2 regions of the Dyella sp. KRB-257 genome follow, and region 1 is predicted to be linked to the other one. Evidence: predicted binding sites of a transcription regulator. Region 1 holds the regulator's gene; the other holds the start of a gene.
The links. The regulator HrcA, encoded in region 1, represses chaperone genes, less so after heat shock. The targets are predictions, from matches to a motif close to TTNGCACTCNNNNNNNNNGAGTGCNAA.
Positions count from the first base shown of each region.

Region 1 (5,412 bases):
TGCTCCAGCTTCTCGACCTTGGTCTCGATGGCGGCCTTGTCATCGCTATCCTTGGCCTTTTCCAGATCCGACAGTGCGCCTTCGATGGTCGACAGCTGGTCGGCCGGAATCTTGCCGCCGTGCTCCTTCAATGCGGTGCGGGTGGCGTGCACCAGCTGGTCGGCCTTGTTGCGGGTGGCGACGAGCTCGTGGAACTTGCGGTCCTCTTCCTTGTTCGCCTCGGCATCGGCGACCATCCGCTGGATCTCTTCCTCGGACAGGCCCGAGCCGGCCTTGATCTCGATCCTCTGCTCCTTGCCGGTCTTCTTGTCCTTGGCCGACACGTGCAGGATGCCGTTGGCATCGATGTCGAAGGTGACCTCGATCTGCGGTATGCCGCGTGGCGCCGGCTCGATGCCGGCAAGATCGAACTTGCCCAGCGACTTGTTGGCACTGGCGCGCTCGCGCTCGCCCTGCAGCACGTGCACGGTCACCGCGGTCTGGTTGTCGTCGGCGGTGGAGAAGGTCTGCGAGGCCTTGGTAGGCACCGTGGTGTTCTTCTCGATCAGCTTGGTCATCACGCCGCCCATCGTCTCGATGCCCAGCGACAGCGGAGTGACGTCGAGCAGCAGCACGTCCTTGACCGAACCGCCCAGCACGCCGCCCTGGATCGCCGCGCCCACGGCCACGGCCTCGTCCGGGTTGACGTCCTTGCGCGGCTCCTTGCCGAAGAAGTCCTTCACCGATTCCTGCACCTTGGGCATGCGGGTCTGGCCACCGACGAGGATCACCTCGTTAATGTCCGACACGCGCAGGCCGGCATCATTCAGCGCGGTGCGGCACGGCTCGATGGTGCGCTTGACCAGGTCGTCCACCAAGGATTCCAGCTTGGCGCGGGTCAGCTTGATGTTGAGGTGCTTGGGACCGGACGCGTCGGCCGTCACGTATGGCAGGTTGACGTCGGTCTGGTGGCTGGAGGACAGCTCGATCTTCGCCCGCTCGGCCGCATCCTTCAGGCGCTGCAGCGCCAGGGCGTCCTTGCGCAGGTCGATACCCTGCTCCTTCTGGAACTCCTCGACGAGGTAGTCGATGACGCGCATGTCGAAGTCCTCGCCGCCGAGGAAGGTGTCGCCGTTGGTGGCCAGCACCTCGAACTGCTTCTCGCCGTCGACTTCGGCGATCTCGATGATCGAGATGTCGAAGGTGCCGCCGCCGAGGTCGTAGACGGCGATCTTGCGGTCGCCGCCCTTCTTGTCCAGGCCGTAGGCCAGTGCGGCCGCGGTCGGCTCATTGATGATGCGCTTGACCTCGAGGCCAGCGATCCTGCCGGCGTCCTTGGTGGCCTGGCGCTGACTGTCATTGAAGTAGGCCGGCACCGTGATCACCGCCTCGGTGATGGTCTCGCCGAGATAGTCCTCGGCGGTCTTCTTCATCTTCATCAGTACCTTGGCCGAGATCTCCTGGGGTGCCATCTTCTTGCCGTCGGCGGTCTGCACCCAGGCGTCGCCGTTGTCGTGCGCCACGATGCCGTACGGCACGATGTGGAGATCCTTCTGCACCTCGGCGTCGGTGAACTTGCGGCCGATCAGGCGCTTCACCGCGTAGAAGGTGTTCTTCGGATTGGTCACGCTCTGGCGCTTGGCCGAGGCGCCCACCAGCACTTCGCCATCCTTGTTGAAGGCAACGATGGACGGCGTGGTGCGATCGCCCTCCGAGTTCTCGATGACCTTGACCGAGGTGCCGTCCATCACGGCGACGCACGAGTTGGTCGTGCCCAGGTCGATGCCGATGATCTTGCCCATGTCTATGCTCCGAATCTTCCGAGCGGCTCCGCGGCCGCGAACTGGTTTTCAGAATGGGGCCCGGCCTGGGCGATTCAATGCCGACGGACCCACGGGTTTGGCAGCTGTTGCGGTCGATTGCCCGGGTCAGTCCTGGGCTACCGCCACCAGCGCCGGTCGCAGCAGGCGGTCGTTGAGCACGTAGCCCTTCTGCAGCACGCTGACCACGGTGCCCGGCGCCTGCCCCGGCGCGGCGACCATGCTCACCGCGTGGTGGCGCTCCGGATCGAGCGGCTGGCCGAGCGGATCGACCTGAACCATGCCGTTGCTCTCGGCCACCTTGAGCAGGGACTTCAGCGTCAGGCTGATGCCCTCGCGGATCGCCGCGATGTCGCCGCCTTCCACCGCCAGGCCGCGCTCCAGGCTGTCGTACACCGGCAGCAGGTCGTTGAGCAGCTTCTCGTTGGCGAAGCGCCGCGCCTGATCCAGATCACGCTGTAGCCGGCGACGCTGGTTCTCCAGGTCGGCGCGCTCGCGCAGCACCGTCTCGCGCAGCTCGGCGTTGCTGGCCTCGAGCTCGGCGATGCGCGCCTCCAGGGCCGCGGTGTCGGCGGCGTCATCGGCCGCGGCATCGCGCGGCTGGACGTGTTCGCGGCCCTGTTCCGGCGCCTGCGGATCATTGTTCTGCATACATCCACTCCAACAGAAAACCCGGGCCGGCAAGACTTGCCGGCCACCGATATGTGCGGGGAACCCCGCCTCCCGGGGCGGTTATAGGGTCGTCGCGGCCCTATTCAAGGCGTCGCTGAGCAATCCGGCAGTGGCCTGCACCACGGGAATGACCCGCTCGTAGGCCATGCGGGTCGGGCCGATCACCCCGATCGCCCCGAGCACACGGCCCTGCGCGCCGTAACTGGCGGTGACCACGCTGCAGCCATCGAGCGCGGTAAAGCCCGACTCCTCGCCGATGAACAGTCGCACGCCCGGCGCGCGGGCGCACACCTCCATCAGCTGGAGCAGTTCGCTCTTCTTCTGGAACGCTTCGAACAGCTCACGCAGGCGGTCGAGGTCGGCCAGCTCCGCGTATGCCATCAGGTTGGTCTGGCCGCTGACCAGCACGTCCTCGCCCCCGGCGTGCGGCGTGAACGAGGCGGCGGCCAGCTCGACCGAGCTGGCCAGCAGCCGGTTGAGCTCGCTGCCCGCCTCGCGGATCTCGTGCAAGAGGTGGGCACGGATATCGTCCAGCCGCAGGCCGGCGAAATGGGCATTGAGGTAATTGGCCGCCTGTTCCAGTTCGCGCGCGTCCAGCGGCTTGGCCAGGCGCACGATGCGGTTCTGCACCTGGTTGTCGGAAAACACCAGCACCACCAGCACCTGGGCATCCGGCAGCGCCACGAAATCGATGTGGCGCAACGGGAAATCGCCCTGCCGCGGCACGCTGACGACGCCCGCGAAATGGGTCATCGCCGACAACAGCGTGGACACGTTGCCAAGCAGGTCGCGCGTGGTCGACGGCTGCGGCGGCAGCTCGCGCTTGAGCCGCGCCATGTCGTCGCGCGCCACCGGCTGCAGCTCGATCAGGCTGTCGACGAACAAACGCAGGCCGCGCGGCGTGGGGATGCGACCGGCCGAGGTATGCGGCGACACCACCAGGCCGGCCTCTTCCAGATCGGCCATGATGTTGCGGATCGTGGCCGGGCTCACGTCCAGCCCCGACGAGCGCGACAGCGTGCGCGAGCCCACGGGTTCGCCATCGGCCAGGTACTGTGCGATCAGCGTGCGCAGCAGCCGCCGGGCGCGGGCGTCGAGTTCGTGGCCGTGGAGAAGAGGCATGCGCTGTGGCAATCCTTGAGACAGGCAAGAAATAAGGTGTCGCGCCCTGCTTTGCAAGCCGGCTGCGCCAGACTGCCCCGTCCTGAGACGGGGCCTCGCCGGCACCGGCGGCGCTCCCTACAATCCCCGTACTCGCCAGACACCAGGCCACCATGCTCACTTCGCTTTACGTCCGACATTTCGCCGTCGTAGAAGAAGCCGAGATCACCCTCGGCCCCGGGCTGACCGTGGTCAGCGGGGAAACCGGCGCCGGCAAATCACTGCTGGTCGACGCGCTGATGCTGCTGGCCGGGTCGCGTGCCGACAGCGGCATGGTGCGTGCTGGCAGCGACCGCGCCGAGCTGGCCGCGGAATTCGACCTGGGCGACCTGTCCGAGGCGCGTGCCTGGCTGCAGCGCGAGGAACTGGACGACGGCGGCGCCTGCCAGTTGCGCCGCGTGATCCGCGCCGAGGGCAGCTCGCGCGCCTGGATCAACGGGCGTCCGGCCAACGCCAGCCAGCTCGGCGAGCTGGCCACGCTGCTGGTGGAAATCCACGGCCAGCACGAGCATCAGGCGTTGCTGTCGCGCACCCACCAGATGACCCTGCTGGATGCCTATGCCGGCCATGAGGAAACGCTGGGCCAGGTCCGCGAGCTGGCGGTGCAGTGGCGCGAGCTCGGTGCGCGCATCCGCAAGCTCAGCGGCGGCGATGATCGCGACCGGCGTCTGGAACTGCTGCGCCACGAAGTCGGCGAACTGGAAAAGTGGGCGCTGCCGGCGGCCGAACTGGCCGAGCTGGAAGCCTCGCACAAGCGCCTGGCCAATGCCGGGCGACTGGCCGAAGGCGCTTCCGGCGTGGTCGAACTGCTCGACGGCGACAGCGAATTCGCCCTGCGCCGCGCCCTGGGGCGGGCGCATGCGGAGCTGACCCGGCTGGCCGCGCTGGACGAGCGGCTCAATCCGCTGCTGGAACTGGTCGACAATGCCGGCATCCAGCTCAGCGAGGCCTCCGACGACCTGGCGCGCTATGCGCAGGACGTCGACCTGGACCCGGATCGCTTCGCCCAGGTGGACGCCCATCTCGCCCGCCTGCACGAACTTGGCCGCCGCCACCGCCTGCCGCCGGCCGAACTCCACGACAAGCTGCTGTCCATGCGCGAGGAACTGGCCGAACTCGAAGGAGCCGGCGAGGCGCTGCAGGCCCTGGCAGCGAAGCAACAGCGGCTGCGCGCCGACTACACCGAAGCGGCAGCCCGCCTGGGCCGGCAACGCCGCGCCGCCGCCGAACGCCTCGGCGGCGAGGTGAGCGCACTGATGGGCGAGCTGGGCATGGCCGGCGGCATATTGCGGGTCGAGCTGGAACCCCTGGACGGCGACGAGCCCGACCCACAAGGGCTTGAACGCTGCGAGCTGCTCGTCAGTGCCAATCCGGGCCAGCCGCCGCGGCCACTGCGCAAGGTGGCCTCGGGCGGCGAGCTGGCGCGCATCAGCCTCGCCATCGAGGTAGCCACGCTGGGCAAGGACAGCGTGGGCACCATGGTCTTCGACGAGGTCGATGCCGGCATCGGCGGGGCGGTCGCCGAAGTGGTCGGACAGAAGCTGCGCGCGCTGGGCGCCACCCGCCAGGTGCTGTGCGTCACCCACCTGCCCCAGGTCGCCGCGCAGGGGCATGCCCACCTGCTGGTCAGCAAGCACAGCGACGAGGCTTCCACCCACACCCGCATCGAGACACTGGACGCCAACGGCCGCCGCGCCGAGCTTGCCCGCATGCTCGGTGGCCTGGAGATCACCCAGGCCACCCGCGCCCACGCCAGGCAGATGCTGGAACGCGCGCAGGC
Region 1 is NZ_JBMSDZ010000005.1:211,784-217,195, reverse strand. It holds gene dnaK (molecular chaperone DnaK) at 1-1,781, opposite strand, end outside; gene grpE (nucleotide exchange factor GrpE) at 1,908-2,450, opposite strand; gene hrcA (heat-inducible transcriptional repressor HrcA) at 2,532-3,593, opposite strand; gene recN (DNA repair protein RecN) at 3,746-5,412, shown strand, end outside.

Region 2 (5,412 bases), on a different contig from region 1:
TCAGAAGTCCATGCCACCCATGCCGCCCATGCCACCGCCCATGCCGCCGGCGGCGCCGTGGCCTTCGTCCTTCTTCGGCGCTTCCACCACCATCGCTTCGGTGGTGATCGCCAGGCCGGCGACCGAGGAGGCGTGCTGCAGGGCCGAGCGGGTCACCTTGGTCGGATCCAGGATGCCCATCTCCACCATGTCGCCGTACTCGCCGGTGGCGGCGTTGTAGCCGAAGTTGCCGGTGCCTTCCTTGACCTTGTTCAGCACCACCGACGGCTCTTCACCGGCGTTGGCGACGATGGCGCGCAGCGGGGCCTCGAGCGCGCGACGGGTGATCGCGATGCCCAGGTCCTGCTCGTGATTGTCGCCCTTGAGGCCCTCGACGGCCTTCAGCGCGCGGATCAGCGCCACGCCGCCGCCCGGCACCACGCCCTCTTCGACGGCTGCGCGCGTGGCGTGCAGGGCGTCTTCGACGCGGGCCTTCTTTTCCTTCATCTCGATCTCGGTGCCGGCACCGACCTTGATCACCGCCACGCCGCCGGCCAGCTTGGCCACGCGCTCCTGCAGCTTCTCGCGGTCGTAGTCGGAGGAGGTCTCCTCGATCTGCGCCTTGATCTGGCTGATGCGCGACTGGATGCGCTCCGCTTCGCCGGCACCGTCGATGATGGTGGTGTTTTCCTTGGTGATCACCACGCGCTTGGCGCGGCCCAGATCGTTGATGGTGGCCTTCTCCAGCGACAGACCCACTTCCTCGGAAATGACCTGGCCGTTGGTGAGGATCGCGATGTCTTCCAGGATCGCCTTGCGACGGTCGCCGAAGCCCGGCGCCTTGACGGCGGCGACCTTGACGATGCCGCGGATGGTGTTGACCACCAGCGTGGCCAGCGCCTCGCCTTCCACTTCCTCGGCGACGATCACCAGCGGCTTGCCGGCCTTGGCGACGGCCTCCAGCACGGGCAGCAGCTCGCGCACGTTGGAGACCTTCTTGTCGTGGATGAGGATGTACGGGTCGTCCATCTCCACCTGCTGGCTCTGCTGGTTGTTGATGAAGTACGGCGACAGGTAGCCGCGGTCGAACTGCATGCCTTCGACCACGTCCAGCTCGTTCTCCAGCCCCGAGCCTTCCTCGACGGTGATCACACCTTCCTTGCCGACCTTCTTCATCGCGGTGGCGATGATGTCGCCGATGTTGGCGTCGGAGTTGGCCGAGATGGTGCCGACCTGGGCGATCGCCTTGTCGTCGGCGGTCGGCTTGGACAGCTTCTTCAGCTCGGCCACGGCGGCGATCACCGCCTTGTCGATGCCGCGCTTGAGATCCATCGGGTTGATGCCGGCGGCCACGGCCTTGAGGCCTTCCTGGATGAACGCCTGCGCCAGCACGGTGGCGGTGGTGGTGCCGTCACCGGCCACATCGGAGGTCTTGGAGGCGGCTTCCTTGACGATCTGCGCGCCGATGTTCTCGTACTTGTCGGCCAGCTCGATCTCCTTGGCGACGGACACGCCGTCCTTGGTGATCGTGGGGGCGCCGAAGCTCTTCTCGAGCACGACGTTGCGGCCCTTGGGGCCCAAGGTGACCTTGACCGCGTTGGCCAAGGTGTTCACGCCCTTGAGGATGCGCGAGCGGGCGTCTTCACCGAAGCGGACTTCTTTAGCTGCCATAACTGAAAAACCTCTTTGAAAGATGGGAATGGGAAACTGGGAACGTGTGGAGTACGGAGCGGTGGGGAATGCGCGCTTCGAGCGCTGCACGTCCCCTGTTCCCCGTGACCTGTTCCCCGCCCTGGATCAGCCTTCGATCACGGCCACGATGTCGTCTTCCTTCAGGAAGACCAGCTCTTCGCCGTCGATCTTGATTTCCTGGCCGGCGTACTTGCCGAACAGCACGGTCTCGCCTTCCTTCAGCGACATCGGGCGGACGTTGCCGTCTTCCAGGATGCGGCCGGTACCGGCGGCAATCACCTTGCCGCGGGTCGGCTTCTCGGTGGCGCTGTCGGGGATCACGATGCCGCCGGCGGAGACGCGCTCCTCTTCCAGGCGCTTGACGATGACTCGATCGTGCAGCGGACGCAGTTTGCTCATGGGTGGCTCCAGCTCATGGGTGGTTGACGAAAAAGGTTCCCGGACCGGCGCATTGCTAGCACTCGCCGTCGGTGAGTGCCAATTTTAGCGCCGCACCGTGCCTGTGCAAGCGTTCGGTGGGGGTGCGTGCGAAGTTGGGCCGTAACCGCCGGTTATCAAGAGCGAATCCTGAGCGCATGGGCCAGCCCGCTTGCTAGGCTGGCCACTCTGCACCGGTCCCACCGCCATGCCTGACGACATCCTGCTCTGCCTGAGCACCTGCCCCGATCCCGCCACCGCCGCGGCGATCGCCGGCGTGCTGGTGGATGAATCGCTCGCCGCCTGCGTCAACCAGCTGCCGGGGGTGCGCTCCACCTACCGCTGGCAGGGCGCCGTACACACCGATGAGGAGGTGCTGCTGGTGATCAAGACCACCGCCGGGCGCTTCGACGCGCTGAAGACGCGCCTGCTCGCCCTGCATCCGTACGAGCTGCCGGAGCTGGTGGCGCTGCCCGTGACCGACGGTCACGCGCCCTACCTGGACTGGGTGCGCGCGCACGCCGCGGCGGCGGCAACGGCCTCTCGTCCATAATGCCGTCCTGCCCGGCCCCGCCGGCCCTGCACCTGGAGTCATGATGCCTTCCCTGCCTTCCGGACGGCTCGCCGCCCGCCTGCTGCTCGCCCTCGTCGCGCTGCTGGCCGGTGTGCCGGCGTTCGCCCAGTCCGGCCAGGATCTGCTGCCGGTCACCGAGGCGTACAAGCTCAGCGCCGACGCCAGCCAGCCGGGCGTGCTCAAGCTGCACTGGACGATCGCGCCGGACTACTACCTCTACCGTGGCCGCATGAAATTCACCGCCGGCGACGGCGTCACCCTGGGCGCGGCGCAGTTGCCCGACGGCGAGAAGCACCATGACGAATACCTCGGCGACGTGGAGACCTACCACCACGGCGTCGATGCGCAGATTCCCTACACGGTGGCCGCCGGCACCGCGCGGCTGACCCTGGCCGTGCAGTACCAGGGCTGCCACGAGGTCGAGCCGAAGATCTGCTACCCGCCGCATACCGAGAAGCTGGACCTGGCGCTGCCCGCCGGCGTCGGCGTGGCCGCCGCCCCCCCGCAGGATTTCGGCGCGGCGCTGCGTGCCGTCGACGCCGGCCATGCACTGGGCGCCGGTTCCGCGGCGCTGCCGCCAGAGCAGGCGTTCCGCGTCGAGGCGCTGGCCACCGCACCGGATCGCCTGCTGCTGCGCTGGACGATGGCCAGGGGCTATTACCTCTACCGCGACCAGACCGCGCTGAGCGTGCCCGATGCGCCCGCGCTGAAGCTGGTGCCGGCCTGGCCGGCCGGCGCCGCGCACCAGGACGAACACTTCGGCCAGGTCACGGTCTACTTCGACCAGGTGGAGGTGCCGGTGGGCATTGCCGGCAACCTGCAGGGCCGCCGCCAGCTCACCGTGCAGGCCACGTTCCAGGGCTGCCAGGACGGCGGCATCTGCTATCCGGTGATGAGCCGCACGCTGCAGGTGGAGCTGCCGGCCGGCGCAGCCGCCGGCAGCGCATCATCCGGAACCGACGGCGGCCCCGCCGCGCCCGCGCCGGACACCGGGCTGCTGCTGGCCTTGCTGCTGGCCTTCGGCGGCGGCCTGATCCTCAACCTGATGCCCTGCGTGCTGCCGGTGCTGTCGATCAAGGCGGTCAGCGTGCTGGAAAGCGGCGAGAGCCCGGCGCGCGCGCGGCGCCATGCGCTGCTCTACACCGCCGGCGTGCTCAGCAGCTTCGCCGTGGTCGGCGGGGTGATCGTCGGCCTGCGCTCGGCCGGCCACGCGCTGGGCTGGGGCGCCCAGTTGCAGCAGCCGCTGGTGGTGGCGGTGCTGGCCTGCGTGATGTTCGCAGTGGGCCTGTCGATGTCCGGCGTGGTGCAGTTCGGCGCCTCGCTGGGCAACACCGGCGCGGCGCTGGCCGATCGCGCCGGCCCGGCCGGCGACTTCTTCACCGGCGTGCTGGCGGTGGTGGTGGCCAGCCCGTGCACGGCGCCGTTCATGGGCAGTGCGCTGGCCTACGCCTTTGCCGCGCCGATCGCCGCGGCGCTGGCGGTGTTCCTGATGCTGGGCATCGGTCTGGCGCTGCCGTTCCTGCTGGTGGGCCTCGTGCCTGCGCTGGCGCGGCGGCTGCCGCGGCCGGGGCGCTGGATGGAGACGCTCAAGCAGGTGCTGGCGTTCCCGATGTATCTCACCGCGGTGTGGCTGGCCTGGGTGCTGGCGCACCAGCGCGGCGCCGACGCGATCGGCCTGCTGCTGGTGGCGATGGTGGTGCTGGCGATGGCGCTTTGGTGGTTCGAGCGCAGCCGCGGCCGCGGCGCATTCAGCCGCGCGCTGGTGCTGGTGCTGGCCGTGCTCACGGCGGTGCCGCTGTATTACCTGGCCCGGGTGCCCGCGCCCACGCGTGCCGACGCTACGGCTGAGGGCGTCGTCGCCTACAGCCCGCAGAAGCTGGCCGAGCTGCGCCAGGCCGGCACGCCGGTGTTCGTCGACATGACCGCCGACTGGTGCGTCACCTGCAAGGCCAACGAGCACGCCGTGCTCGACACCGACGCCTTCCGCGCATTGCTGGCGAAGACCGGCGCGGTCTACATGAAGGGCGACTGGACCGATGTGAATCCCACCATTGCCGCCTTCCTGCAGCAGTACCACTCGCCCGGCGTGCCGCTGTACGTGGTGTTTCCCAGGGGCGGTGGCAAAGGCAAACAGCTGCCGACCGTGCTCACGCGCGGCATCGTCGAGCGCGCCCTCACCGAGGCCAGCCGCTGATGTTCAACCGCTCGACCTGGATGATCCTGCTGGTGGCCGCGCTGGCCGCCGCGCTCGGCGGTTGGCTGCAGCACCGCAGCCGCCTCGCTCACGTGCCGGCCGGCGTGACGGTGGCGGCGGTCGGCTCGCTGGCGCCGGATGTGCCGCTGACCGGCCTGGACGGTCGCGCACATCGACTCGCCGACTACCGCGGCCACCGCGTGCTGCTGAACTTCTGGGCCAGCTGGTGCGGCCCGTGCCTGGACGAGATGCCGGCGCTGGATCGCGCGGCCCGCGCGCATCCGGACACCACCGTGCTGGGCATCGCGATGGACGAACCGGCCCGCGTGCAGGCCTTCCTCGCCGCCCACCCGGTGGGCTACCCGGTGCTGCTGGGCCGGCTCGGCTCGCCCAGCACCTCGCTGCAGTTGGGCGACACCGCGGAGATCCTTCCCTACAGCGCACTGCTCGACGCGAATGGCCGGCTGCTCGCCACCCGCCGCGGACCGCTGGACGCCGCCACCCTGGATCGCTGGCTGTCCGTCGGTCCGGCGGATTGAACTCGCGGACCGACGGA
Region 2 is NZ_JBMSDZ010000024.1:21,603-27,014, reverse strand. It holds gene groL (chaperonin GroEL) at 1-1,650, opposite strand; gene groES (co-chaperone GroES) at 1,777-2,070, opposite strand; gene cutA (divalent-cation tolerance protein CutA) at 2,297-2,641, shown strand; gene ACO2Q2_RS14985 (protein-disulfide reductase DsbD family protein) at 2,685-4,856, shown strand; gene ACO2Q2_RS14980 (TlpA family protein disulfide reductase) at 4,856-5,395, shown strand.
Region 2: the regulator HrcA is predicted to act here: its motif matches at 2,126-2,152, upstream of groES (co-chaperone GroES).